3 regions of the Paenibacillus sp. Mc5Re-14 genome follow, and region 1 is predicted to be linked to each of the others. Evidence: riboswitches for the same ligand, from Rfam matches in the RefSeq annotation. Region 1 holds a riboswitch; each other region holds the start of a gene.
The links. A riboswitch is a leader RNA that binds a small molecule or an ion and turns the genes downstream of it on or off. The one in region 1 is predicted to bind cyclic di-AMP.
Positions count from the first base shown of each region.

Region 2: another riboswitch for cyclic di-AMP. It lies ahead of BN1546_RS16520 (TrkH family potassium uptake protein); the one in region 1 lies ahead of BN1546_RS23785 (3D domain-containing protein).
Region 3: another riboswitch for cyclic di-AMP. It lies ahead of BN1546_RS10790 (C40 family peptidase); the one in region 1 lies ahead of BN1546_RS23785 (3D domain-containing protein).

Region 1 covers NZ_CVPD01000001.1:5,242,724-5,252,733, reverse strand. The annotation lists partial or broken gene BN1546_RS23795 (NADH:flavin oxidoreductase/NADH oxidase) at 1-493, opposite strand, end outside; gene BN1546_RS23790 (polysaccharide deacetylase family protein) at 796-1,602, shown strand; gene BN1546_RS23785 (3D domain-containing protein) at 1,800-2,468, opposite strand; cyclic di-AMP (ydaO/yuaA leader) riboswitch at 2,475-2,643, opposite strand; gene BN1546_RS23780 (amino acid ABC transporter ATP-binding protein) at 2,887-3,609, opposite strand; gene BN1546_RS23775 (ABC transporter substrate-binding protein/permease) at 3,596-5,059, opposite strand; gene BN1546_RS23770 (M20 family metallopeptidase) at 5,208-6,386, shown strand; gene BN1546_RS23765 (glycine-rich domain-containing protein) at 6,426-7,496, shown strand; gene glgA (glycogen synthase GlgA) at 7,585-9,027, opposite strand; gene glgB (1,4-alpha-glucan branching protein GlgB) at 9,049-10,010, opposite strand, start outside.
Region 2 covers NZ_CVPD01000001.1:3,635,681-3,645,690, reverse strand. The annotation lists gene sdhB (succinate dehydrogenase iron-sulfur subunit) at 25-792, opposite strand; gene sdhA (succinate dehydrogenase flavoprotein subunit) at 812-2,557, opposite strand; gene BN1546_RS16535 (succinate dehydrogenase cytochrome b558 subunit) at 2,651-3,325, opposite strand; gene BN1546_RS16530 (LysR family transcriptional regulator) at 3,552-4,457, shown strand; gene BN1546_RS16525 (potassium channel family protein) at 4,463-5,140, opposite strand; gene BN1546_RS16520 (TrkH family potassium uptake protein) at 5,159-6,499, opposite strand; cyclic di-AMP (ydaO/yuaA leader) riboswitch at 6,909-7,061, opposite strand; gene BN1546_RS16510 (CPBP family intramembrane glutamic endopeptidase) at 7,323-9,053, shown strand; gene uvrC (excinuclease ABC subunit UvrC) at 9,022-10,010, opposite strand, start outside.
Region 3 covers NZ_CVPD01000001.1:2,355,493-2,365,502, forward strand. The annotation lists gene BN1546_RS10780 (M1 family metallopeptidase) at 93-2,105, shown strand; gene BN1546_RS10785 (hypothetical protein) at 2,117-2,944, shown strand; cyclic di-AMP (ydaO/yuaA leader) riboswitch at 3,221-3,358, shown strand; gene BN1546_RS10790 (C40 family peptidase) at 3,364-3,864, shown strand; gene BN1546_RS10795 (GNAT family N-acetyltransferase) at 4,167-4,673, shown strand; gene BN1546_RS10800 (4a-hydroxytetrahydrobiopterin dehydratase) at 4,752-5,051, opposite strand; gene BN1546_RS10805 (hypothetical protein) at 5,169-5,462, opposite strand; gene motA (flagellar motor stator protein MotA) at 5,650-6,444, shown strand; gene motB (flagellar motor protein MotB) at 6,437-7,264, shown strand; gene rluF (23S rRNA pseudouridine(2604) synthase RluF) at 7,401-8,102, opposite strand; gene BN1546_RS10825 (PAS domain S-box protein) at 8,153-10,010, opposite strand, start outside.

The sequences.
Region 1 (10,010 bases):
GCACCATGAATCTCTACCGTGTCAAAACCCGCTTCTACCGCCCGGCGAGCCCCCTCTTTGTAGGCCTGAACCAGTTCCTTGACTTCTGCTCTCGCCAAAGTGTGCGGATCTTTAAAGCGTTCACTAAAGGGGATCGAGGACGGGCCTACAGGTGTCTCAGCATCCTCGGCTTTGCGTCCGGCATGGCCTAATTGAATGGCAATTTTGGCACCATACTTGTGGACTTCCTCTACGATTTTGCGATATGCGGGAATATGTTCGTCACTCCAAATGCCCAAATCACGATCCGTAATGCGTCCATCCGGATGAACCGCTGTCATTTCCACAATTATGAGCCCAGTCCCTCCTACCGCGCGACTCACATAATGGACATAATGCCAATCCGTCGGTTTGCCGTCCTTGGCCTCCACGCTGTATTGGCACATTGGGGCATGACAATCCGATTTTTTAATGAAAGCCCCTTTAATTGATAAGGAGTAAACAAGTCGGTCACTTTTATCCATCCTTCCCTCAATTCCAAGTATGTATCATTATGAATAGCATCCCCATTATACACCAGCTGTCATGGTATACCGAATCCTTTGAAAGGCTAAAACTTGCGAAAATGCTTCAGTTTTCGGTCATGTTTAAGAGAATATGTACGTTTACTTCGTCATCTTCACGGATACCCGCTTCATGATGTACTTCTCTTCAGCCGTGTAGGCTTCACTCAATCACCAGCATAATTTTAATAGGACAGGTACATAATAGCTGAGAGCACCACTAGGTACCACTGCACGGAAAGGGGGAATACAAATGCGGTACAGGGGAGTGTTGCCATGTTTAGCACTGTTACTAGCATTTTCAAGTTTTCCCGTTCACGCGGACACGCCTTCCAACATTGGAACGCCCCATCCCAAGGAAGCTGCTGTCGCTACTTCGGTATATCAAAGTAAAGATCGAGCTACTCCAACATTAGCGATGCTACGAAAAAAGCATGCGGACATTTTTAAAATGTGCGGCCCGCACACCCGCCAAATTGCCTTAACCTTTGATGATGTGCCCGATTCAAGGTATACGCCGCAGGTTTTGGACGTATTACACGCAAATGGTATCAAAGCTACCTTTTTTATCGTCGGCCACCGTGCGGAAAAGCATCCGGGGATCATACGCCGCATCATCCGTGAGGGTCATGCTATAGGAAACCATTCCTATACTCATCCGGATTTCAGGAAGGCCACACCAGAACGTTTTCGTCACCAGATTACAAAAACAGAACGCATTTTAGAAGCCAGCATAGGTTTTCGACCCAGATTGATACGACCACCCTATGGTGAAATCACGGAGCCTCAAATCCAGTGGGCACGTCGTCATGGGTACATGATCGTCAATTGGAATGTGGACTCTCTAGACTGGAAGGGATTAAGCAAAACACAAATTCAGCGCAACGTGATCCCGGCTACCGGACCTGGCTCCATTATTTTAATGCATGCAGGTGGAGGTCAAAGTTCCAACTTGCAAGGCACTGTCCAAGCTTTGCCGGGTCTAATCCACTCTCTAAAAGCTAAGGGCTACAAATTTGTCACTGTCCCCCGGCTACTTCACACATCGGAACGAAAATAACAGTACGTCTAAGCTTCAAATATACCAACAACGTAAAAAGGCTGCCTTAACGAGCAGAATGCTTCTGCTTGTAAGACAGCCTTTTTTAGCGATAAACGACCGGGCCTAATAAAAAGTCGTCCCAGTTATATGTTGTATGATAGATCAAGTTTACATAACTTATATTATGTTTAATTAAATCATACATAAGCACAATGCTATTTATCAATGACGTACAGTTTCACATTCTGGAAGCCGAAGTCGTTCACGAATGATTTATTGCCAGGGATAAAGATATCAATCCGCTTTCCGGTAATAGCACTGCCCTGATCACGGGCAACGGCCACAAAAGAATGGTTTGGCAATCCGGGATGGGAATAACCTGTAACTAGCACCTTTGTTCCCATAGGAATGACTTTCGGGTCTACCGCAATTGTACCTAGCTTAAGCGGATTGCCGTAATAATCGACCGCACCCCATTTGCCATTTTCATCAGCTGCGGCAGAATATGCTGTAGCTTTAACATCAACTACTTTACTGTAATTAAATGTTTTGCCCCATGCTTCAATTGTTGGCTTCTCATTCGCTGGTGCTTTCTCTGTAAGAAGCTGTGGCTTCGAATCCGAAGCCGCCTTTACACTTTTTTCGTCTGGCACTTTAATTTGCAGACCTGCATATATGTTGTTGGACGCAATATCCGGGTTAGCCTTCGTCAACTCATCTACTGATACCCCATAACGTTGAGCAAGCAAAAAGAAGGTATCGCCTTCTTTGGCAGTGTGAAGCGAAGCAGCATCTGCTACTCCAGCTGTCTGTGCCAGCCCTGCAATAGCTGCAGCAAGCACCGCAAATTTCATAGTTTTTCCAATATGTTTTAAATGTTTCAAAGATATGTACCTCCTCTGTTATGCCTGCGAAGTTAGCTGTCGGATTCGGACTCAGGAGAAGCCCTATGCTTGTGCAATTCACCCCTAGGCATATTCCACAACATCTTATGATGCATTGGAATCATTGCCGTTGTTACGTCCCCCGCACTTCCCATGGTTTGAGCCCAGCACCTGAGTATTTATTATCATTACTGCTGCCCCGGTAAGTTTTGGCTTACTGCATAATATCACAATTTTGTAACCTTATCTGCATGAAAATGTTGGTAACCTTGAATATCGTACTATACTCGTTACAATTTTGTCATTAAGAATCCGTTTTCTGTTACAAAAATATGGAGATATAGTGACAAAAAGAGAAAAGCCCTCCGTGAAACATCATCACGAGAGGGCTTTGTTAATATTTCATAAAAGCATTTTCTTACAGCACTTTAGCAAGAAAATCACGGGTACGGTCATGGCTTGGAGTACCGAATACTTGCTCAGGCGTACCTTGTTCTATAATTTGACCGTTGTCCATAAAGATGATTCGATCCCCTACCTCACGGGCAAAGCCCATTTCATGCGTCACGATCACCATCGTCATGCCGCCCTCAGCGAGCTTCTTCATCACGTCCAGAACCTCTCCAACCATTTCAGGGTCAAGGGCAGAAGTAGGCTCATCGAACAGCATTACGTGTGGCTGCATGGCCAAAGCACGTGCTATCGCAATACGTTGTTTTTGACCACCAGATAACTGGTTCGGGTAGGTATTCTTCTTATCCTCAAGACCCACGGTCCGCAGGAGCTCCAGCGCAATTTTCTCCGCTTCTTTCCCCGACTGCTTTTTCACCTGCGTTGGTGCAAGCGTCAGATTCTGCAGTATTGTTTTATGCGGAAACAGATTAAAATGCTGGAAAACCATCCCCATCTTCTCCCGAGTCGCATTAATATTATGACCACGGGCCGTAATCGGCTCACCCTCAAACAAAATTTCCCCTTCTGTTGGCTGTTCCAACAGATTCATACAACGCAAAAACGTACTTTTTCCTGAACCACTCGGGCCGATAATGACGACTACTTCACCTTTGGCGATATCTATATCAATGCCTTTTAAAATTTCATTCTTACCGAATGATTTACGCAGTTGTTTAACGGTGATCACTGGCTCTCAACTTCCTTTCCCATAAACCCAACAACTTAGATAAGCTGAATGTCATTACAAAATAAATAGCGGCTGCGATTACGAACGGACTCAAGCCTTCGTAGGTAATATTCTTAATGACCTGGGCTTGATACATAATATCCACCATCCCAATGGTCGAAATAATAGATGATTCTTTAATGATCGTAATGAACTCATTACCAATAGCAGGCAATATAGATTTAAATGCTTGCGGTAAAATGACATGACGCATTGCTTTGCCTCGTCCCATCCCGAGCGAGCGGGCAGCTTCCATCTGTCCACGGTCTACTGCCTGAATACCAGCACGGAAAATTTCAGCCAAATATGCCGAACTATTCAGAGACAACGTAATTATACCAGACTGAAGTGGCGTAAAATTAACCCCCAACGTCAAAGCAACTCCGTAATGAATGATCATGAGCTGCACCAGCATAGGTGTGCCGCGCAGTATCTCTACATATGCGGTACCTAGCCACTCGATAATACGAATACCACTCATCCGCAGCAAGGATATGATCAGACCAATAATGAATCCGAACAGTACTCCAAGCGCAGACAGCAATAGGGTGTAGCCAATACCCGTAGCGTAGAAACTGCGATATTTCAAAAATATATCTACAATGCTATTCGAAGAAACTTGTCGGTCTGCAGACAGTGCACTTGCTTCTGTAGAAAACTTCTCAATCGAACCGTCTGCTTTCAGGCGAGCCAACGTTTTATTTACTGAAGCAAGCAATTCCGCATTTCCTTTACGAATGCCTACAGCAGTTTCTGCTCCTTCATCCTCAGGTACTGCCTTGGCAAGTGTTACGGTACCGTCTAGTGTGTATCCTTTAGCAACGGTATCCTCGATTACAACCGCGTTGATACGGTTGGTCCGAAGCTGGAGTACCAGATCGGATATTTTATCCAATGAGGTCACAGAAGCATTAGGCACTTTTTGCGCAATTTCTTCCTGGATACTCCCCTTCTGCGCACCGAGCTTCTCTCCTTTTAGAGCAGCCATCGTTGAATATTTGTCTTTATCCTCTGGACGTACCATAATGACTTGCTTGGAACGATAGTATACATCCGAAAAATCAATGCTCTTTCTGCGTTCATCCGTCGGTGTCATACCGGACAGTACCAAGTCTACGCGACCACTTTGCAGAGCAGGCAGCAAAGAGTCAAAACTCATGTCCTCTGGGACCATCTCCGCATTCAGATCCTTGGCGATTTCCTTGGCAATTTCAACATCAAACCCAACAATGGTATCCTGACCGTTAATAACTTTATGAAACTCATACGGCGGAAAGTCAGCACTCATGCCCACTACGAGTTTTTTCTGTGGCTTTTCTTCCGATCCGTATGCAGTGAGCATGGGAAGACCAGCCAGCAGTAAGATAACCGCCGACAAAACCAGGGCGGTAAAACGATATGCCTTTTTCAATCTTTTTTTCTCTCCTTAAATTCTTTATAATAAATAAGATTGTGTCATTATAAATGAATATGCATGATTATGCAATGAATGTTATAGTACAATTTTAGTATATCTATCGCAGCACCTACATTACAGCATATATAAAGGAGTTTTTAGCATGAATTTCAAACAGACCATTCAACACACCATTGAACAGCATGCCCAGCGGTTTAAGGACATTTCGTTATATATTGGCGCAAACCCTGAACTTGGAAACGAGGAATTCTTGGCCTCTGCCCGTTTAAAAGAAGAACTTGCTTTTCACGGATTTGACGTTCAGGCACCCGTATTGGGTATAGAAACAGCCTTTATTGCTACTTACAAAGCAACCAAGCCTGGACCAATCATTGCTTTTCTGGCAGAATACGACGCTCTGAAAGGGCTAGGACACGCCTGTGGGCACCATTTGATATGTATGATGAGTACAGGCGCTGCCGTAGGTCTCAAATCGATTATCGACGAGACTGGTGGAGAAGTACGTGTATACGGCACACCTGCCGAAGAAACACGCGGTGCAAAGGTTCCGATGGCGGCGGCCGGGTTGTTTGATGATTGCGACATAGCTATGATGACACATCCCTTTGACCGCTACGAAAAATCAGGCAAATCACTAGCGATTGATGCTGTGCAGTTCGAATTTTTTGGTCAATCCGCTCACGCTGCGGCCAGTCCGCACGAAGGGATTAATGCTTTGGACGCTGTGATTCAAACGTTTAACGGGATTAACGCATTTCGGCAACAGGTGAAAAGTACGGTACGTATCCATGGCATCATTAATCAGGGTGGGCAGGCTGCCAATATTATTCCTGATTACGCCTCAGCCCAATTTTACGTGAGGGCCGCTACACGCCAAGAGCTGAACCCGCTTACCCGCCGTGTTGTTCAAATTGCAGAAGGAGCTGCTTTACAAGCCGGGTGTCGTTTGGAAACTTCCAATTATGAGACTTCTTACGATGAAATGGTGACCAATCGTGTACTCTCCGACACCTTTACCGCAAATTTGGTGCAGGCTGGCATTGCGCAAGAAGATATTACGGAGGGTGAAGATCATGGCTCTATGGATATCGGAAATGTATCACTTCATTGCCCTGCGATCCACCCGTACATTCAAGTTATTGACGAGAAGCATGCCTTGCATACACCAGAATTCCGCGATTTAGCAATGCAGGACCGCGCAATGGAAGGAATGCTCTTGGCCGCGAGAACCTTGGCATGGACGGCTTGCGATGTAATCACAAATTCTGAGCTGCTGGCACAGATTAAAAAAGAATTCGCTCTACTGAATAGCAAAAGCTAAAATCGGAAATGCCGTCTTCTTTTAGAAAGGAGTGCCATTATGAATAGTATGACTAGCTTTTGGACGTTGTTTATTGTGGTTGGTCTCATCATTCTTTGGTTTATATTTCGTGCTATACGCAGGAATCGTGGAAACAGAAGTACGCGGCGCCGGAATGCATTTTTCCTTAGCTCTCCGTCTCCTTCGTCACTCACGCAGGAGCGTCATCGAGAGATTACGGAGCTGAAGGAGCTGCTGGATCGATCCATTCCAGCCTCCTATGCTCATAACGTAAAGCAACGTGTCATGGACGCCAATCCTAGCCTGACGGAGCAAGAATATAATTGGCGCTGGCATGAGCTAAAACGATACTTCATGCTATGCGCCATTATGAATCGGGTGCCTATGTTCAGTAGTGATGTGGATGAACTATGGCACGAAATGTTAATGTTTACGCGTGAATACCAGCAATTCTCCGAAGCTTTTTTTGGTCGTATGCTTCACCATGCACCCCATTCGGGCGGCTCTCAGCCGATGCCAGAGGAGCGGGCGTGGTTTGACTGGTTGTATGTGGAATGCTTTGGTTGGAATCGTTATAGTGCCAGTTTGTGGGGAACTTTTTTTAATCATCCGCTACCGAACGATGAGCTTTCACACTATTACAAACTGACAGCTTCGACGCAGCCAATAGGTGACCGATGGAATTCCCATGAAAATGTAGACATTTCACAGCAAGCACAACAAGCGGTTCATAAGATAATCCAACACCTCCGTGAGCGGGTAAATAAAGCTGTAAATGATCCGGAGGGCAAGCAGCTACCCAAGGTCAACTATTTGCAGGTTGACTATCTGCTATTGGCTGCTGTGTGGTATTCATGGTATCAACCTGAACAATTTGCCATACACATGCACCCAGATTCTACAAACAGTGCCGCACTAGCCAGCTCATCCGGCTGTAGCTCCGCAAGCGGCTGCACGAACTGGGATACACACCACTCGCACCATCATTCCTCCCATGACAGTTCTCATGGTGGAGGCTCTTCTCACCACGATTCAGGCGATTCCGGGAGCCATTCCTCGTGTAGCAGCGGGTCTTCGTGTGGAAGCAGCTGTGGTGGCGGGGGCGACTGACCAGCAACAAAAAAGGGAATTCCTCAGCCAAACCATGGCTAAAGGAGTTCCCTTTTTCATTAGCATAAATATGGTATTTATGTGCTGTTTAATCGGTCTTTGCTAGCGAACGGTAAATATCCATATACGCCTCGGCCGATACATCCCAACTGTACTCTCCTGCAAAGGCCGTCTGTGTAAGCTTGTTCCAATGCTCAGGTTGACGATAGTAATGAACAGCACGACGAATGGTATGCAGCATGTCATGTGCATTATAGTTCGTGAAACTAAAACCGTTACCTTCACCTGTAGATTCATTGTAAGCCTGCACAGTATCGTTCAGCCCTCCAGTTTCTCGCACGATGGGGATACTTCCATAACGAAGCGCCAGCAGCTGACTAATCCCACAAGGCTCAAACCTCGATGGCATAAGATACATGTCACTTGCCGCATATATTTTTCGTGACAGTGGTTCGCTAAAAGTAAGCTGCGCTGACATTTTCAGAGGATATCGTCCCGCTGCTTCCCGGAACCAGTGCTCAAAAGCCGGGTCCCCTGTTCCCAGCACGACAAACTGAATATCATCATAATACAAAATTTCGTCAAGCACTCTCGTTACCAGATCTAGCCCCTTCATATCCACAAGCCGGGTTACCATGGCAATCATAGGTACGTCCGGACGCACCGGCAAACCCAGCTCCTTTTGTAGAGCAATTTTATTTTCCTTTTTCTTTGCCAGACTTGTGCGGTATTTCGTATAAATACGATTGTCTGTGGCAGGATTGTAGCTTTGGGTGTCAATTCCATTCACAATCCCCGTTAAGCGTCCCTGCTGTCCTAATTTACGAAGTAGACCCTCCAGTCCGTATCCGTAAAATTCAGTTTGAATTTCCTCTGCATAGGTTGGACTCACGGTCGTGACATGATCCGAGTAAGTAAGCCCACCTTTCATAAAGTTCAGTCTGCCATAATACTCCACACCCTCGGGGGTAAAATAGCTTCCATCCAAGTTAAGCAGCTCCGTTAAGACCTCATATGGAAAATCACCCTGATACAACAGATTATGTATCGTAAACACCGTGCGAATATCGTTGTAAAAGGGCAAATGTCGATAATCGGCATTCAGAAGTAGCGGAACCATCGCCGTATGCCAGTCATGACAATGCACAATATCTGGCCGAAAATTCAGTTCAGGCAGCACTTCCAAAATCGCCCGGTTGAAGAAGGAGAAGCGTTCGCCATCATCCATATAACCGTAAATACCGTCACGACCGAAGTAATATTCATTATCTATAAAATAAATCCTGATCCCGTCCAACGTCAGCTCCTCTACTCCACAATATTGATCACGCCAGCCTACAGCTACATGCTTGACCGTTACCGGACGCAGAGACTTCTTATAGGTATCGGGAATACCCGCATATTTAGGTAAGATGATTCGGACGTCACACCCTGCCTGATGAAGTGCCTTTGGCAGTGCGCCAATAACATCAGCCAACCCGCCTGTTTTAATAAATGGATGTGCTTCTGCTGCCGCAAACAAAATGTTCATATGTGCTTCCTCCTTATGTGGTCAATCTGCTTTTTTAGACCTACGTGGTGGTGTCTTCTTGAGTATAACGATGCTTAGGGGTGGAATAGTCACCTCCAAGCTGTGAAGCTGTCCGTGGTAAGGGATTTTGGAAGTACGTATCGCTCCGGAGTTTACCTGACCACTTCCCCCAAAGTCCTTATGATCGCTGTTCAGCAATTCCATATAGCTTCCTGCCTTTTGCAACCCTATTCGATAATTTTCTCTTTGCACAGGCTGAAAATTAATAAGGACAACCAGTGTATCCCCCGTTTTTTTGCCTTTACGTAAATACGTAATTACACTCTGCCCTCGGTCTTCAGCTTCAATCCATTGATAGCCGTCCCACGAATGGTCCAATTCCCATAATGCTTTCTCCTGAAGATATAAATGATTCAGTGCTTTCGAATATGTGTGCAAAGACCGATGACTGTCATAGTCCAGCAAAAACCAGTCAAGCTGATCCTCATCCTTCCATTCAATAAACTGGCCAAATTCCCCTCCCATGAATAAGAGCTTTTTACCTGGTGAGGTCATTTGGTAGCCAAGGAGTGCCCGTAGTCCGGCAAATTTTTGTTCATAGGTGCCCGGCATTTTATCAAGCAGCGACTTCTTACCATGAACAACCTCATCATGCGACAATGGCAGTGTAAAATTTTCGCTGTATGCATAGGCTATGGGAAATGTCAGCAAATTATGGCGTTCGGGTCGTTGATCAAACTCCGATTCCATATAATCAAGTGTATCGTTCATCCAACCCATATTCCATTTGTAATTAAAACCGAGCCCTCCATCGCTTACTGGGGAGGTCACCATCGGCCAAGCGCTGGACTCCTCTGCCATCATGAGTGCATATGGATAATAGCGGAATACCGTCTCATTCAGCTGTTGAAGGAAGGCGATAGCCTCCTCATTTTCAATCCCTCCCTTGGAATTGAGACAATATTGTCCTTCCTGCTTTTCAA
Region 2 (10,010 bases), 1.6 Mb from region 1:
AGTACAACCTATGGGCTGGCTCTGCTACACAGTCAGCCAGCGCTTAAACATATGCTTAGTCGTTTGCTTGTTCATTTCGGCAATAGAAGTTGTCAACGGAATGCCTTTCGGGCAAGAGCGTACGCAGTTTTGCGAATTACCACAGCCTTCTAGCCCGTCGTCCGTCATCAATGCATCCAGGCGCTCTTCCTGATTCATTTCCCCTGTCGGATGGCTGTTAAACAGGCGAACCTGAGATATCGCCGCAGGACCGATGAACGTCGTCTTCTCATTGACGTTCGGGCATGCTTCCAGACAGACACCACAGGTCATGCATTTGGACAGCTCATACGCCCACTGACGCTTTTTCTCTGCCATTCTAGGACCCGGTCCCAGATCGTAGGTACCGTCAATCGGAATCCACGCTTTGACCTTCTTGAGCGCGTTAAACATCCGGCTGCGGTCAATGACCAAATCCCGTACTACCGGGAATGTACTCATGGGCGCAATCGTAATCGGCTGCTCCAGCTTATCGACGAGCGCTGCGCATGCCTGACGTGGCTTGCCGTTAATCACCATAGAACAAGCTCCACATACTTCCTCCAGGCAGTTTGACTCCCAGCACACCGGAGCCGTCTCTTTACCTTGGCTGTCTACCGGGTTACGCTGAATTTCCATCAGCGCGCTGATCACGTTCATTCCCGGTCTGTAGGCCAATTCGAATTCTTCCGTATAGGAACTGGCATTAGGCTCATCCTGACGAGTAACCACGAACTTCACTGTTTTATTCGACTTCACTGCTTGCTCCGACATCTAAATACACTCCCTTCTGTTATTTGCTCTTGGAATAATCTCGAACACGCGGCTTGATCAGTGAAACATCAACCTCTTCATACGAAATTTGTGGTCCTTCCGGTGTCCAATCTGCAATCGTCGTTTTCAGATAATCTTCATCGTTGCGATCCGGGAAGTCCGGCTTGTAATGGGCCCCGCGGCTTTCGTTGCGCAGTAGCGCCCCTTTGGTCATCGCTTCAGCCAGTTCCATCATATTCCACAACTGTCGTGTAAACGCCGCACCCGCATTATTCCAGCGCGAAGCGTCATTAATGTTAATGTTCGAGTAACGTTCCTTCAGCTCCTTGATCTTGTGAATCGTAGCTTCCAGCTTGTCATTATAACGAACCACGGTCATATTGTTCGTCATCCACTCACCCAGCTCTTTGTGAAGAACATAGGCATTTTCTTTTCCGTCCATATGCAAAATGCGCTCATACTTCTCCGTCTGCTGATTGACTGCCGCATCAAATACCGAAGAAGCTACATCCTGTGCAGACTTTTTCAAGCCCTTGATATATTCCACAGCCTTTGGCCCAGCCACCATCCCACCATAAATAGCCGACAGCAACGAGTTTGCACCCAAGCGGTTCGCTCCGTGATACTGGAATTCACACTCACCAGCTGCGAACAGACCCGGTATATTTGTCATTTGGTTATAATCGACCCACATGCCGCCCATTGAATAATGAACAGCCGGGAATATTTTCATTGGGATTTTACGCGGATCGTCGCCGACAAATTTTTCATAAATCTCAATAATGCCGCCCAGTTTTACATCCAGCTCTTTCGGGTCCTTGTGAGACAGATCCAGATAGACCATGTTCTCGCCGTTAATACCCAGTCCATCATCAACGCATACGCTGAATATTTCACGTGTCGCAATGTCGCGAGGGACCAGATTTCCATAAGCCGGATATTTTTCTTCAAGGAAATACCATGGCTTTCCGTCTTTATACGTCCAAATGCGACCGCCCTCTCCCCGTGCCGACTCGGACATGAGACGCAGCTTGTCGTCACCAGGTATAGCCGTTGGATGAATCTGTATAAACTCACCGTTCGCATAGCGAACGCCTTGCTGATACACTGCACCGGCAGCCGTGCCGGTATTAATGACGGAATTTGTGGTTTTACCGAAAATAATCCCGGGACCACCAGATGCCAGAATAACGGCATCCGCTGCAAAAGTCTTCACTTCCATCGTACGCAAATCTTGCCCACAAATCCCTCGACAGATGCCTTCATCATCCAGTACAGCCTGTAAAAACTCCCAGTTTTCGTACTTGGTCACCAAACCAGCAGATTCCCAGCGTCGTACCTGCTCATCGAGAGCATACAGGAGCTGCTGTCCTGTCGTCGCACCAGCAAAGGCTGTGCGATGATGCTGGGTACCGCCAAAACGGCGGAAATCCAGCAGTCCTTCTGGTGTCCGATTGAACATAACCCCCATACGATCCATGAGATGGATGATTCCCGGAGCCGCTTCGCACATCGCTTTTACCGGCGGCTGGTTTGCCAGAAAGTCACCGCCATAGACTGAATCGTCAAAGTGAATCCAAGGTGAGTCTCCCTCACCTTTGGTATTTACCGCACCGTTAATGCCGCCTTGCGCACAAACGGAGTGGGATCTTTTGACCGGAACCAAAGAAAATAAATGAACGTGGACTCCCGCCTCTGCCGCCTTGATCGTAGCCATTAGACCTGCCAGACCGCCGCCCACGACAATAATATTGGATGCTGCCATTTCTGCTCACTCCTTCTTTTCAGGATTTGTACTAAATCCCCTTTTACCATTCAAAATAGAATCTCAACACGATGTATAATTTAAATAACTCGTTTACAGTAGCTGTTTAAAAGCGCTGCAATGCACCAAGGCTGTTGCCGTTTCTTGGAATTCCGCGCTACGGAATGCAAGCAGGGAAGCAACGAAGCCGATCGACACCACCACGAACAGGGTCATACAGATATAGGAAGATACTTTTTGGGCACGTGGTCCCACGGTAATCCCCCAACTGACCATAAATGCCCACAGTCCATTAGCAAAGTGAAATGATGCCGAAACGACACTGATTAAATACAAAATAAAATAGACTGGGTTCGTCACTATGCCATGCATTACGCCGCCTAGCTCCTCATGAGTGACATTACCCAGGGCCACCTGAAAGCGTGTGTCGTATACGTGCCAGATAATAAATACAAACGTAATGACGCCGGAAATACGCTGGAACAAAAAGCGCCAGTTACGCGAATAGCCAAACCTTTTGACATTCGGATCAGCCTGATAAGCGATATACAAGCCATAGATTCCGTGGAACAGTAATGGCAAGTAGATAAATAACGTTTCTAACACAATAACCAGCGGCAAACCATTCAGGAAGGCCACGCTGCGATTAAAACCTTCCTTACCGCCCTCCACCGCTGTGAAGTTTGTCACCAAATGCTCAACAAAAAATAGAGCCAACGGAATGACGCCAAGAAGCGAATGCAGCTTTCTGGAATAAAATCCTCTCATCTAGGTCATGCTCCCTTCTCCCAATAATAGCGTTTTCAACAGTAATATAACATATAAAATGACAGTTCCCGACAGGGAATGTTCAACAAGGTGTCCCTTATAAGGAAAAACAAAAGTGTGAACATCTTGTGTCGCTTTCATGTTACTCCTTTTCGGCTTATAATGGAATTGCAATATACGTATTAATTATTATGTCTTTTTTGCATATAGAGAGGAAGTGGAAGATTTGTTTGAGGATTTGAACGCTTTTGCCGTCGTTGTCGAGCAGTCCAGCTTGAATAAAGCCTCCAAACTGCTGAATTTGTCCCAACCCGCCCTGTCTCGCAAAATTGCCAAGCTGGAGGAAGAGCTGGGTGTCCATCTCTTTGATCGTCGGGGCAAACGGCTCGAAATTACATCGACTGGCCGATTTGTATATACTTTCGCGCTGGAGCAACGGCAACGTCAGCTTCGCTTCTTACAAAAGCTGTCACAGCACAAAAATGAAGCCCAGAGCATGCTTACTCTGGGCGCAAGTCTTACGACACTCCAAACGACGTTGCCTACCCTCGTCGAGGCTTTCATGAGCAAGCATCCTCAGACTGAGCTAAAGCTGCTCACCGGCAAAACGCATGAAATCGTCGCCTTTGTACGCGACAAAAAAGCAGACGCCGGCGTTGTCGGGTCTGCCATTCATGAAGCTGGATTACGCTGCATTCCGTTATTTGACGATCATTTGGAGCTAGTCGTCCCCATCGGGCATGAATTAACTGTCAAGACAGGAACGGCTTCAATGAAGGACCTGCAAGGATTGCCGATGATCATTTTCTCCAAAGGAACCTGGTACCGCAGCCTGACGGATGACTTGTTCCAGCGCAGCGGCATTATGCCGGATATCCGCATGGAAATCGACTCCTTCGAGGCGATTGTACGCCTGCTTCCAACCTGCAAGGCATCCGCTTTGCTGCCCAAATCCTACTTGCGCAGCGAACTGCTGCGAGATAATGGACTTACTGCATTGTACTTGCCTGATTTGAAGGAGACACGCCGAACGACCTCCCTCATATACTCAGAAACGGCCGATCTCGGCCCGACAGCACGACGCTGGATTAGCGAGACACGCGCTTCGTTTGCAGGCTACCGTATGGTGTAGAGAATTTAACCCTCTTCATTGACATTAACGACCTCATCCTCAAAGCGGCCGATATTGTCATTGGAGCCGATAATGACCATAATATCGTCTGCTTTCAGCCGATCCATAGCTGTCGGCGCGATCAAGATACCATTCGCCGTATGAAGTGCCACGATGCTGCAACCAAAGCGGGTACGAGCATTTAATTCTGCTAACGTTTTGCCATTCAGACATGCAGGCACATTGAGTTCCACAATGCTGTATTCCTTGGACAGCTCCAAATAATCGAGCAGATTAGGCGTGACCAGCTGATGCGCTACCCGAATACCCATATCTCGTTCCGGATAAATGACTCGGTCCACCCCAAGCTTCTCTAACGCACGCCCATGCAGTACAGATATAGCTTTGGCTACGACTTTTCTCACACCCAGCTCCTTCAGCAAAATGGCGGTCAGGATGCTTACCTGAATATCATCACCAATTGCAACAATGCCGCAATCGAAATTACGGATGCCCAGTGACCGCAACGCATCCTCATCTGTAGCGTCCGCCACGACAGTATGTGTCAGGATCTCACTCATACTGTCTACAACATCCTCATTCCGATCAATGCCCAGCACCTCGCACCCCATATCCACCAATTGCAAAGCCAGGCTTGAGCCAAACCGTCCCAGGCCAATGACTACAAACTGCTGCGTTTTCATATCTACTCGAAAACTCCCTTACCCTATAATTATTTTACCTTCTGGATGACGATACAATTCCTTACCCTTTTTCGGTCCCAGTGCATAAGCTAGCGTGAGTGGACCCAGCCTGCCTGCAAACATCGTCAGAGTAATCACCAGCTTGCCTACAACTGACAAATCAGGTGTAAGCCCCATAGACAGCCCTACTGTACCAAATGCAGACACTGTCTCGAACAAGATCATTAGAAAATGATGATCTTCGGTTGCGGACAGAATCATCGTCACCCCAATCACGAACAGCAGCCCCAGCAAGGTAATGGTCAAAGCCTTATAAATTCGTGCCTGCGCAAGTCGGTACCGGAACAGCACAATATCTTCCCGTCCCCGCAGCATCGAAAACACCGCTCCAATGAGCAGGGCAAATGTAGTGGTCTTAATCCCGCCCCCAGTGGAGCCAGGCGAAGCTCCAATAAACATGAGTATGATGATAAAAAACTGCGTAGCCTGCCGCAAGCCTGCAATGTCCAGCGTGTTGGCACCTGCGGTACGTGGAGTAACGGACTGGAATAAAGAACCCAGCAGTTTACCACCCCAATCAAGCGAGCCAAGCGTCTTTGGATTCGTAAACTCAAATACAAAAATGACGAGCGTCCCGACGACAATCAGAGCAGCTGTCATGCTGAGTACCACCTTGGTATGTAAGGATAGTCTCTTACGCTTACGATAATCTGCCAGGTCTGACATCACTACAAAACCAATACCACCCGAAATAATGAGAAACATGGCTGTAAAATTAACAATCGGATCATATACATAACCTGTCAGGCTGCGAAATTCACCGAATAAATCAAAACCAGCATTATTAAACATGGAAATGGCATGCCAAATTCCAAAATAAATCGCCCTGCCGACAGGCATATCAAATGACCAGCGAATCGAAAAAATAGCTGCACATACTCCCTCAATCATCAGCGAGTACCATAGCACCTTGCGGATCAATCCAACAATTCCTTCGACAGAGGTCTGATTCATCGCTTCTTGCAAAATAAGGCGCTCCCGCAAGGAAATGCGACGTTTGAACACCAGCGCAATCAAGGTAGCCATGGTCATAAAGCCAAGACCACCGATCTGGATCAGCGCAACGATAACGATTTGACCAAAGGTTGTAAAAAAGAGCCCTGTATCCTTAACGACAAGCCCGGTTACACAGGTCGCGGACGCGGCAGTAAACAAAGCGTCTATAAACGCAAGTGGTCTTCCTGTTGTATTAGAGATGGGCAGCATTAACAATAAACTACCTATTAGAATGATAATGGCAAAGCCTGCAACGAATATCTGCGGTGGAGAAAGCCGAAGCCAGCGTGCATTGGGATTCATCTATTCATCACTTCTCTCCTAATCCTTAAAACTATAAAAACAGTGACTTAATACGGTGTAAGCCCGCTACGCGTTCCATTTATCTTCCGATCGTCGTTGCCCCTGATTTTTTTGATTTTCCAAACCTTAAGTAGCTATAATTAACATTCCCTGAATACAGGAAGAATGCATGTCAAACACTACTCGGCTCCCTGTGCTATTGGCGAGCAGCAGCGAAGGGGGCAGAATTGTTCTGAAGAAGCGAAGCGTTTGCCTTTATCTCCGGATTTTAACCATTAAAGGGTTTATACAATCAAAAAAAATCCGGGGATAACAGCAAACGGAAGAATAATCTGAACCCGCAGCGGTCTAACCAATCCAAACACTTTTATACACACAAAAAAAGACACCGGAAAACCGAGTGCCTGACTTGGTTCCTGCCCACAGCCTACGAGGTTAGCTGACGGATTCGGACAGCACAGTATGCCCTATTTACACTTCCGGTCCATCAGGATCGGCTGTAAAATTCACCCCAGTAACATGGTTCCCCCGTTTTCTCATAGAAATTCGGCTTAAATGTATATCATTACCCATATATTTCATAGGCATTGCCTCAAGATTATAATCCTTCTCTATCCAGATCACAAAATCGATTTCGCCGAAAAAACGTGAAATTGGCTTTAATTCGCGAATAGACATCGGTTAATCACAGCTTATCTAATTTTATTAAAACTTTAAAGTGCTTTCACTCTGTTTTCATGAATATCGCTGGTCTGTTGGCGGGAACCTGTGCAGTATGATATCTTTAATGGATGTTCTTATTTACAGATTAAGGAGGAAACTCATGAATCCTATCGGGAAACCGGTCGTGCTCACGGCCAACTTCAAAAAATTAGGCTTGCTGGGCGGGGTTGGCCTGATTTGCTTTTTTATCTTTCAATTGCTTATTCCCTCGCTTAGCAATCCAAGTCCGGAATCATTGATGAATGCAAAGGTCATCAGCAAACAAGAAGCGGTCATACACGCCCTGGACTTCGCCCGTTCCGAGTTGGGCTATACGGAATCACAGCCAGAGAAGCCCGTCGTAACCTATCAGGCTGAAACAGATTTGTACGGTTATTTATCCAGAGAAAAATTGGTTCAAGAGTACGATCGTACATGGAAAAAAAATTATCCATATGAAACCTTTCGGGTTGATTTGCCTGACTCCTCGGCGAAGGGCAAGCTGCAAATTCATGTGGATTTATCCACTGGGAAGGTCGTTAGCTTTAAACGGATCACCTCCAGCACCAATTACACACAGGCTGATGTTTCTACAGATGAACAAGCACGAAGCAGACTTGTACGTGTAGCTGAGGGTGACATGACGCTCGAAGCCAAGGAACAGGCTGCAGCAATATGGATCAAACGCTTTGGCTTTAAGCCATCTGAATTGAAGCTCGCGACCACTGAGGGGGAAGGTGGATTAAAATATACCGTGGACGGAAAGAAAATCGGCGCCTCGGTACTTACGCTGGCTTTTACTTTTGAAGACGGGGATGTTCGCTCGTTTACCCAAAGCTTTTCGGCCCCTTCGTCCTATACCGACTATGTTAAAAAGCAAACATACTGGGCGAATTGGATGACTTATGCGGGTTATGCCCTATTTAGCTTTGTCCTGAGCGTACTTGCCATTGTATATGCGTCACTCACCCGACGACATACTTCATTTGTGCGCGGTATTATTCTGTCCATTGTATACTTTATTGCTAGTATAGCTGGGACAATGAACATGCTGCCTTTATTGCAAGCTGAAGCAGGCAGTAAGGGCATGCTTATATTTCTTATGGTATTCCAGGTTGGTGTTACCTTCTTCATGGCTGTAGCCCTCTATTTCTCCTTGGTAGGCGGCGACGGGCTTATGCGTCAGGTTGGACTAAATGCATGGCCACGTGCTAAAGAGCCGGGCTACGGATTGTATGTGCTTCGCAGTATGTATGTCGGTTACTTGTGGGCCTTCATTTTACTGGGCGTACAATCCATTTTGTTCTTTGTATTGGAGCGCACATTTAATACGTTCTCCACTACAGACGCCACGCAGTCCCCTTACAATATGGCTTATCCATGGCTATTGCCGATTATGGCTTGGATGGCAGGTATTGGAGAAGAAACTGTTTACCGTCTATTTGGTATTCCGATGGTAAAAAAAATAGTCAAGAATACGTTTGTTGCTTGTCTGATCACTACGCTTATTTGGGCACTGGGACATACGCTTTATCCGATCTATCCGGTGATTTCCAGACCTATTGAACTGACTTTTCTTGGTTTGCTGTTTAGTTTCGTGTTCCTGCGTTACGGCTTTATCGCTGCCATGTTCAGCCACGTTATTTTTGACAGCATATTAATGGGGCTTAGTGTGATAAGTCTGGGAGACACCGTGAATGTGAGCGCCGGCCTATTCTGGATCTTACTTCCGGCTATTGTAGGCTACATCATTTACTGGTTTAGTCCCAAAAAACCTAATCGAATCATGTTTGAACCCATGAAAAAAGAGGAGCCGTATTCTACGACTCCTCCTCCCGAAGGGCAGCTATAATCTGACGAGCAAGCTTATCCCCAATAGAGAGAGGCCGGAAGTCTTCGACGCTGGCCTCTCTTATTTTTTTGAGCGATCCAAAATGCTTAAGCAGCAACTTACGCCGTTTCTCGCCGATGCCTGGAATGGAGTCCAACTGGGAAGTTACCATAGATTTGCCGCGCTGCTCGCGGTGGAACGTGATGGCAAAACGGTGAACCTCGTCCTGGATCCGTTGCAGCAGATAAAATTCCTCGCTATTGCGTGCAAGTGTCACGGCCTCAAATGTTTCTCCCATCAGTAGTTGGGAAGTTCTGTGTTTGGCATCTTTCACCAAACCACACACAGGTATAAACAAACCCAACTCATTTTCCAATACATCGGTTGCCGCTCTAATTTGTCCACGCCCACCATCGACAATGATCAAGTCGGGACGTTCAAGATTTTCCTTCAGCACACGTTCATATCGACGCCGAATAACCTCACGCATCGTCTCATAATCATCTGGTCCCTGCACAGAACGGATCTTGTATTTTCGATACTCCTTCTTGGCAGGCTTGCCATCAATAAAGACGATCATAGCCGAGACTGGATCAGAACCCTGAATGTTGGAATTATCGAACGCCTCTACCCGATGCAGACTATCCAGCCCAATGGCACGTCCCAGATTACTTGCAGCTTTGGATGTCCGTTCCTCATCCCGCTCGATCAGCTTAAACTTCTCATCCAGAGCAACACGTGCATTTTCCGTCGCCATACCTGTCATTTGCTTTTTCAACCCACGTTGTGGCACAAGTACTTTTATATCCAACCATTCAGCCAGAGCGAGAGCTGCCGCAGATGGGTCCTCCAATCCACCGGATAGTTGAGTTTCTGTTTCTGTTTCCCCGGTTTCTTGGTCACCAACTTGAGCTTGATTCGTTCCTTCTGCATAAGCTGCTCGTGCTTCGGCTACCCGCAGTGGGTCAGCAGAACGGT
Region 3 (10,010 bases), 2.9 Mb from region 1:
CTCATTCTACACTATAAATATTTTAACTAATAATCTCCCGAAAGCAAACATATACATGCTGTAGATGCTTGTCAACGGGAGGTATCCATTGTATGACCCCAGCACGCGCCAAAATCGTTTTATTGTCTACACTAGCCCTCGGACTCCTCGCAGGGACGTTATGGTTTGCCTGGCAACCCCAATCGCAATCCGCCCCTCAGTCTGCAGGCAAACCACTATACGGCTCCGAGTCTGAGTCTGCGCTTGCGCCAGATATGGGCAAGCCTCTAGGGGCCAACATCATGCCCGACCTGCCCAAGAACCCTCCACAGCCCGCTTCGGAAATTCTCAGCAAACGGGTGGTGGAGTATCACATTGATGTATCTCTGGAAAAAGGGCGGGTTTTGCGAGGCACTGAGACACTGACCTGGAGACATCCGGGCAAGAAAACTGTGAATGATCTGTATCTTCATCTATACCCGAATGCCTTCTCTTCTATGGAAACCACCTTTATGAAAGAATCCGGGGGAAAGCTGCGCGGAGACACCATGCCCAAGGACGGCTTTGGCTCCATGACGCTGACCGAACTAAAAACAGAAGATGGTTTATCTCTCATGCACCGTACTCAATATGTACAACCAGATGACGGTAACGCAAGTGACCGTTCGCTCATGAAGGTACGTCTGCCCAAGCCAGTACGAGGTGGCGAAGAAATCACACTATATATGAAGTTTGAAGTCAAACTGCCTGGCATTTTTGCTCGTATGGGTGCGACAGATGATTTTGTAATGGCTGGACAGTGGTTTCCAAAGCTCAGCGTCTATGAGACTGCAGGACAACGTGGACGCGCCGACGAGGGCTGGAACCTCCATCAGTATCATGGCAACTCCGAGTTCTATGCCGATTTTGGAATTTACAGCATACGAATTCGGGTGCCTGAAACACACATCGTAGCAGCGACCGGGTTTCCCACCCGTGGTGCAGTACGACAGAACGGCCAGAAAATATATCAATTTTATGCCGATGATGTACACGATTTTGCCTGGTCCGCTTCACCCAACTTTGTAGCCGTAGAAGAACCCTTTTCTTCTACTGAAGTTCCTGGTGTCAAAATCAAGCTCTATCTGGACCCGTCCCATAAGGAACTCAAAGGACGTTATATGAGCGCAGCCAAGGCCGCCCTTTCGTACTACAGCAAATGGTACGGGCCTTATCCATATTCCACTCTATCTATCGTCGTTCCACCCAAAACAGGCAGTGGAGCCGGCGGCATGGAATATCCGACACTCATCACGGCCGCAGCTGCGGACCAACTGAATCCCGGCTATAATCTGGAACGGACGCTGGTTCATGAGATTGGGCATCAATATTTCTACGGAATGGTAGCCAATAATGAATTTGAGGAGCCCTGGCTGGATGAAGGCTTCACCTCCTATGCAGAAGAACGGCTCATGGAGCAAGAATATGGGCTTATCCCCAACTTGCCATTACAATCCGGACAGGTAGCTTCTCCACAGCCGCTAAACCGCGAATCCTGGAAGTACGGATCGTCGGCTGAGTATGCACAAAATGCCTACTCACGAGGCAAGCTGGTACTACGAGGTATTGAGCGTCAGGTGGGTACGAAAAAAATGGACCGGATTATGCGAACCTATGTCCAGACCTACCGATTCAAGCATCCGACCTCACAGGATTTTCAGCGTGTCGTGGAGAGGGTGACTGGACGCTCATGGAGCCACTATTTTGAACAATATGTATATGACGGCCAGATGGCGGACTTTTCTGTCGATCGCATCACGAACCGCAAGTTGGAGAATGGATATGAAGCAGTCGTGACGCTCAGCAAAAAAGGAGCAGATTATCCCAAGATCCCTGTTCAATTTACCTTCAAGGATGGCACGACAATATTTAAGGCATGGGACGGTACGGGCAAAAGTACATCTTTCCGACTCAAAAGCACCTCCCCCGTGTCCTATGTGGCCGTTGATCCTCTATACACTATTGCACTGGAGAACAAGCATATTAATAATAGCCTGAAGGCTGAATTGGACGAAAAGCAACAAACCCGTTGGAGTGTGAGTGTAACCAAGCTGTTGGAGACACTGCTTGGAAGTCTGTCATGGTGAGGTGTCTATAGATGCGGACTGTTTTAAAAGAAGGCTGGGCGCTAGTGCGCATACGCTTTTATATCGTTATCATTTTATTTTTGTATCGTCTGCTGTGGGGAGTATTTCTCTATCGGCTGGTACAGTCGGCCGTTGTCCCGCTGCTGCTGCGTTATCCTGATCAGAGCCAAAACGAGCTGGGAAAGACCTTGTTTTGGATGGAGGGCCAGATCGCTTTGATGGACAGCCGGGAAGTACACGTATATTTATGGATACTACTAGGGGCGACCGTATTGCGCGTCCTAATCACTCCCTTCATTAGAGCTGGCATATATCAAAGCCTGTATACCGATGCGTCTGAACCGCAAAGCCTGTCCTTCTTCAAGGGGATGAAACGTCACGGTATGTCATCTCTGTTGTATTACATCATCGAGTTGGGTTTGCTGCTGCTTCCCGCCTTCTGGGTGGTACCGAGACTCTATCCTATTGTAGCAGGAACGCTGCAATCTTCCTCTTACCTGTTGCATTTGTTGCCCTATGCCATTGGGTGGGTGGCTTACGGTTGGTTCATTCGGCAGTGCATCCTGTATATGCAACTGGGCACGGTCAGTGGTCATGCCATACTATCGTCCCTGCTCGCCTTCTTTCGCCAGCTTCTTCCGGCTGTAAGCGTATCTCTCTTGCTTGGTGCTTGTGTGCTGCTGGTCTTCGGTCTATTTGGCACCGTAGCGATGATTTGGACTGGTATGTTGGCGCTAATTCTCCAGCAATCGTATCATTTTGTTACCAGTCTGGTCAGGCTGTGGCATATCAGTTCGCAGTATCGTCTATGGCACATCGATATCTCCAGCAGAGGCTAATCCCTCTCTTTATGCTTTCTCCTGCATTTTTAGCTGTCGAAAAAACTTTTTTCTTTCCCGTGCAAACGGCACATAACTGAATACTGTTAACAGAATCTGTTCCTAGGGCGTTAGGAACAGATTTTTTTTGTAACTTTTTGCGATGAAACATTTGCCAAAGCCTGCTGTCTTTGTTACAATAATCGCAGTGAACTGATAGTAACAACTTTGTAATCTTTATTGTAACCTTTATCTTAAAAACATCGTTGTCGTGAATACTGCTCTCCAAGGTGCACATCTTAAGTTAAGCCTAATTCCTGGCACCTAGGAAGCGGGGGAACCAGTTTGGGTGAATTGATCTCGCAACAGAGTGGTCATAGGGGAACCTTCTACCGAATCCTTAAGCTAACCTCGCAGGCATTGGAAGGGGTATATTTTTTTTGAAGAAGAAGCTAACGATCGCAGCCATGGGTCTCGCCATTGCCTTTACATCTTTTACATTCGGTGGCAGCAGTGCATTTGCAGACTCTAAGATGGACCAGGTCATCCAAGATGCCAAAGGAACGAACTATAGAAGCGGAGGTACTACACTCGAGGGATTCGATTGCTCCGGCTTCACAATGTATGTATTCAACAAACTGGGAATTAAACTGCCGCATCAATCTGGATCACAATTCAAAATGGGAGCTTCTGTATCCCGCGATGAAATGAGACCAGGCGACCTGGTGTTCTTCAACACCACAGGAAGAGGCGTTTCCCATGTAGGTATCTTCGTAGGTGAAGGGAAATTCGCCCACTCCTCGACTTCACGTGGTGTAGTAGTTAGCTCACTGAACGAAAATTATTACGCTAACCGTTATGTCGGTGCAAAAAGAATTATGAGCACAGACGCTTACCATTCTGTAGCTTCAGATATTCCTGATGACGACAACGTAGAATAACTACCGCACAGCAAGCTAACCCTAGCCGCAATTTGATTCTGGCCGGAATCGAATTGCGGTTTTTTATGTCCACTACATCAGTAATTATTATCATTACTGACGAACTGACACCTCAAAAGGTTTCAGTTTTAGCGAACATCGTCGGTTTACCGCCACCGCTGGGGGAGCATATGAGCAGTAAATCCTTCTTATTGAATGTATACCCGACTTAGGTACGAAATAAACACGCTTGCCATTCTCCTACAACTTGTCTACAATCTGTGGTTAATGATTGAAGTACCTACATAAGGAGGAATGAAAAAGTGCCGGCCTCAATATCCAACTACCGGATTGTACCGATGGACGAGCATCAAGCGGCTGAAATCTGTGAGTGGCGCTATGATCCCCCCTACAACATATACGGCTGGCTTCCCTGGGAACAAATGAAGGCACTTGAAGTTGAATTTGGAAGTCCCACGCTTCGCCAAGAGCAATATGTTGCCGTACTGGACGAAGAGAATGAGCTGACGGGATTTGCTCAATATTTTCCTATGGTCGGTGTGACCCGGCTGGGTCTTGGAATGCATCCCGAAAGATGCGGACATGGCACAGGCTCCGATTTTGTCCGGGCCATTGCGGAGGAAGCCAGACGACGTCATCCACAGAATGAAATTGACCTAGAGGTTCTCACCTGGAATCAGCGGGCTATACGAGCCTACAAGGCAGCTGGATTTGAGCTGACGGATACCTATGAACGTCAGACTCCAGATGGCAGAAAACCGTTCTATTGTATGGTATATCGTCCTGAACAACAGAACCGGGTTCTATAAATAAGAGCGCCTTCGCTATACAACCGCGATGTTGTATAGCGAAGGCGCTCTTAATATATACAACAGATCATTATAAAATCAATGACTGCTGCGCATTTTTTCAAAAGCTTCATTATATTGTTGGGCTTCCTTAATATCTACGGCCATAATACCGCCATCGTCCCAAGAGGTCAAACGCAGAGTCACGGTCTTGTAATCAATCGTAATAAATGGATGGTGATTGAATGCCTCAGATATAGCGGCAACTTCATCCACGAATGCAATTCCCTTCATAAAACTGGAAAAATTATATTTCCGAACGATCCAACGTCCTTCCTCCAGTTCCCAGCCCTCCAGTTTCTCCAGATGCGCTTCAATCTCTTCTTGTGTAAAAGGCATGTTACGAACTCCTCCCCGTTTATACGGAAGCCTTTTAGCCGCTTACATGCGGCCAAAACTACGATATATTGGTGTACATATTACCACGGCCCCGTTGATAAATCCATAAGACGGCCTTTAAATCAAAGGGACCGACGTCAGCTCCTCATCTCCGATGAGTACATAGATCCGGTGCTGCTCCGGCTCATAAATCACAACGCCGCTGCCTACAGTGATTATGGGCTCCGTACCCAGTGCATAAAATAGGTCTTCTGCCAAAGCTTCATTGACTTCCTGACGCCCCATCGGGTTCAGCCTGTCCCAATCTTCTGCTTCCATTTCAAAAAATTCATAGCTATCTGGGATGCGTCCCACAGCCTCTGTCAAATCGTTCAAAATTTGTTCATACTCGCGCCCATGCTTTACTCCCATGCTATTTCCTCCAATGGTTCAGCGATTCAATACATAATCACTTTATTATACCGGAAATTGGCCCTTAACAAAAAAGAGAGTTTTGTCGATAAATACTATAATCCGTCTCATAATGACGCGCTTGGGGCAAGGACGACCCATGCGGCATGAAAGGATTCAAAATCTATTCTCATGGATGAGGTGTATCATGCAAATTACAACCATTATTGGACTTGTGCTCGGGCTTTTGTCACTGGTCGTCGGGATGATCCTGAAGGGCGCGCCAGTCGTCAATCTGGTCAATAATCCCGCTGCTTACATGATTATTTTCGTCGGAACAGCAGCAAGTATATTCATGGCGTTTCCGATGGATGACATGAAACGAGTGCCAAAGCTGTTTAAAATTATTTTCACCCAGCAGAAATTGCTGGATCGCAAGGAGCTTATCGGTACATTTACCGAATGGGCATCCATTACCCGTCGTGAAGGTCTGCTCGCGCTGGAATCCAAGGTCGAAGAGATCGACGATCCCTTTATGCGCGGCGGTATGCGAATGATTATCGATGGTAATGATCAGGAGTTCGTACGCGATGTTCTGATGGAAGACATTAACGCTACCGAAGATAGACACCGCGCCGGCGCACTGATTTTCTCCCAAGCCGGTATGTACGCTCCAACACTCGGGGTACTTGGTGCGGTTGTAGGTCTGATCGCCGCTCTGGCCGACCTTAGTGACATGGAAAAACTGTCCCATGCCATTGCAGCCGCCTTTATTGCAACGTTGCTCGGTATTTTTACAGGTTATGTCCTATGGCATCCAATGTCCAACAAGCTGAAACGGCTATCCAAAAAAGAAGTGGAACTTAAGTTAATGATGGTCGAAGGTCTGCTTTCCATTCAATCCGGTATCTCGACGATTGCCATCAGCCAGAAGCTAGCAATCTTCCTAACTCCAACCGAACGGGCTTCGATGACCCAGAAGGATGGCGATTCCAGTGAGTAAAAAGAGACATGAACCGCATGAAGAGCATGCTGACGAAAGCTGGCTGTTGCCATATTCCGACTTAATGACCCTTCTGTTGGCTCTTTTCATTGTCTTATTCGGTATGAGCTCGCTCGATGCCAAAAAATTTGAAACTATGGCTCAATCCCTGAGTTCAGCTTTTAGTGGCGGTACTGGCGTGCTGGATCACTCAGCCGCGAATCCGTCGTCACAATCCATGGATATGGGCAAAAATAAAGAAGAGGTATCACAACCCTTAAAATCGAAAGCCACTTCCACCTCTGATCTGCAAAAGCAACTCGCCCAGCGGGAAGAAGAAGATTTAAAGAAGCTTAAAAAGCAAATGGATCAGTATATTCAAAATAACGGCCTGTCCACCCTACTGAACACCAAGCTGAACCAATCCCAGCTGATGATCACCATTAGTGATAATGCCCTGTTTTCATCCGGGCAGGCCGAAGTAAAGCCAGAAGCGAGAAAGCTGGCCAAATCCATTTCCAGCATGCTCCAGCAGTTTCCTGGTTATGATGTTATCGTATCCGGTCATACGGACAATGTACCTATTTCCAATAGTCAGTTCCCGTCCAACTTTGATTTGAGTGCCAAGCGTTCGCTCAATTTCTTGCGTATTTTGTTGCTCAATCCGCAGCTCGATCCTACCAAGTTTGTATCCATCGGATATGGCGAGTATCGACCATTGGCAGGCAATCAAACTGGAGCAGGACGCGCCAAAAACCGTCGTGTCGAAATTTCCGTTCTTCGCAAATATCAGAACGGTACACAAGTTATTAGTCCTACCTCAAGCTCGAATGAAGGTTGATCATGAATATGTTATATGAACAAAGGCACCGCCGCATTTTTTATGCAGCTGGTGCCTTTTACTTTAGGGATTTCTGTTCTCTAGCCCTGTCATATACGAGGGACAAGCGCTGTAGGCTATAAGAAGGCCTCTGGCATTAGCTAAGTGTATAATCAAGCATCTGGCCCAGTTCCAGCTTTTCAGCCTCTGTTAAATCACGCCAGGCGCCTTTCTGAAGGGATCCCAAACGAATATTCATGATTCGCAGGCGCTGCAGTTTCTTAACTTCATAACCGAAGGCAGCACACATACGTCGGATCTGACGATTTTTCCCTTCTGTCAGGATAATACGGAATACATACTCAGATACACGTGTTACTTCACAGGGCAGCGTTCGATGACCGAGTATCTTTACACCGCTGGACATCCCCTGCACAAAGGATGGTGTGACCGGACGATCCACTGTTACGATATATTCTTTCTCATGTTTGCCTTCTGCCCGTAAGATCTTATTCACAATGTCCCCATCATTGGTTAATAAAATGAGACCTTCCGAATCCTTATCCAGGCGTCCAATTGGAAATATCCGCTGCGGGTGCCCCACAAAATCGACAATATTGCCTCTAATGTGGCTCTCTGTCGTGCTTGTAATGCCCACTGGCTTGTTCAATGCAATATAGACGTGATCGGACTTATCGCGCAGTGGCTTGCCGTTCACACGGACGTCATCGCCTTCCTCCGCTTGACTGCCCAGCACGGCCACTTCGCCGTTAATCGTCACGCGGCCGCTCTCTACCAGCTTGTCCGCCTCCCGGCGCGAGCAAAAGCCAGTTTCGCTGATAAATTTGTTAATGCGCAACCTGTGTACCCTCCATTTCTACGAACACACTTCCTTCTGCCCCCAGCTCATTACTCAGGCTTGGCGATCGGAAGCTGCACGAGGGCGGTTGTTCCCTCTCCCTCTGTGCTTTCAATATCCAGTGTGCCTTTATGGCTCTGTATAATACGCTGGCTGACCATAAGCCCTAGTCCTGTACCTGTTTCTTTGTTTGTGACAAAAGGTTCTCCCAGCTTGGATAGCATTTCTGCGGGAATACCCGTTCCCTGGTCCCGTATGAAGATTTTAACGCTTTCTCCCTCTAAGAACAAATGAATTGTGATGATGCCACCTTTACTCATAGCCTCCATGCTATTTTTAAGTAAATTAATGAATACCTGTTTTAACTGATTTTCTTCAGCATATACCAAGGCAGGCTCGTCCGTGACCTGAAGGTTGAATACAATACCCAACAGATGCGCCTGGCTATCCAGTAAAGAAATAACATCACTCACAATATAACGAACATCTTTTTTCTGAAAATGCACTGCCTGTGGCTTCGCCAGTATTAAAAACTCGCTAACGATCAAATTGATGCGATCCAGCTCAGACATCATAATATCGTTGTGTTTCATATTCAACACTTGATTTTGCTGCTGTAGTTGTAGGAAGCCACGTAGCGTGGTTAATGGGTTACGAATCTCATGCGCTACGCCTGCCGCCAGTTGCCCTACGGTTGTCAGCTTCTCTGATCTACGCAGCAGTTCTTCCATCCGGTTGCGCCCCGTAATATCACGCGAAACACAGATAAAGCCTAAGATTTCGCCTTGTTCATCCAGAATAGGGGACGTACTCATACTAATCTCTACTGTACTTCCATCCTTACGCATTCGTAGGGTCTCACTTGATACGATGCTTTCTCCCTGAAGCAGGCTCTCCTTCTGAAATTCATACTCCTCTTGTTGCTGCGGAGGTACAAACTCCAGCTTACGGCCAACCAATTCCTTCTTAGTCCATCCGTACAAAGCTTCGAAGGCATGGTTAACCCGAATAACACGATCCTCCTGATCGGTTACATGAATCGCATCTGCCGTCTGATTAATAACCGATTCTAGATGCTCCTTTACAGAACGGTTTTCTTCATACATCTGTTCAAGTCTTCTCGTATACATCCCCAGATTGTAGGCCATCGCATTGATGCGCTCACCCAGCCGTGCAAGCTCATGGCCGCCCTTAATTTCTAGCCGTGTATCAAAATGGCCGTCAGCCATCTCGTTCACTTTTCCCAAAATCGACTGAATCGGACGGACAAATAGGCTGGCGAGCACATAGCTTCCAATGATCACAACCTCCAATAGAACAATGGAAATAGCAACTAAACTAATCAATTGCTTAGATATAACAGAAGCGATTGTATCATAATTCATGACAATACGAATGACATAGGCATCACGGTTTGTCGGATAAAAAGGTATGTAACTGACAAGCACTCGTTCGCCTTTAATATAGCAATCTTGTACGATACTCTCTCCCGAAAGGATCGCCCTTGACACGGCCAAACGATCCTCAGGCACTCTCGTTAGTTGATACGTGCCGAATTGGATCGGTTCGTTGTACATGTAATAGTGTTTTCGGTCGTTACCGTTCTTGTCCATCGTAGCGCCACCAAAGGTTGCAGGGTTGATTCCTGTTATCTCCAAAATGCGATAATCCACTTGCTGAGTCTGCTTCACAATCTCAGCTGGACTCAAGATAGGTATAAAATCCTGGACTGAAGTATCCTGGAAGGATACTCGAATTAAGTAGTTGCGTTTTTGGTCATAATAAAATCCCCATTTATTAATATGTGAGGAGGCTGAATCTGTGTAATCAAAAGAACTGGTCCAAAAATGATCCAGATTCTGACCATGCGCCATGGCCACCTGTCCATGCTCATATAATTGGTCAACT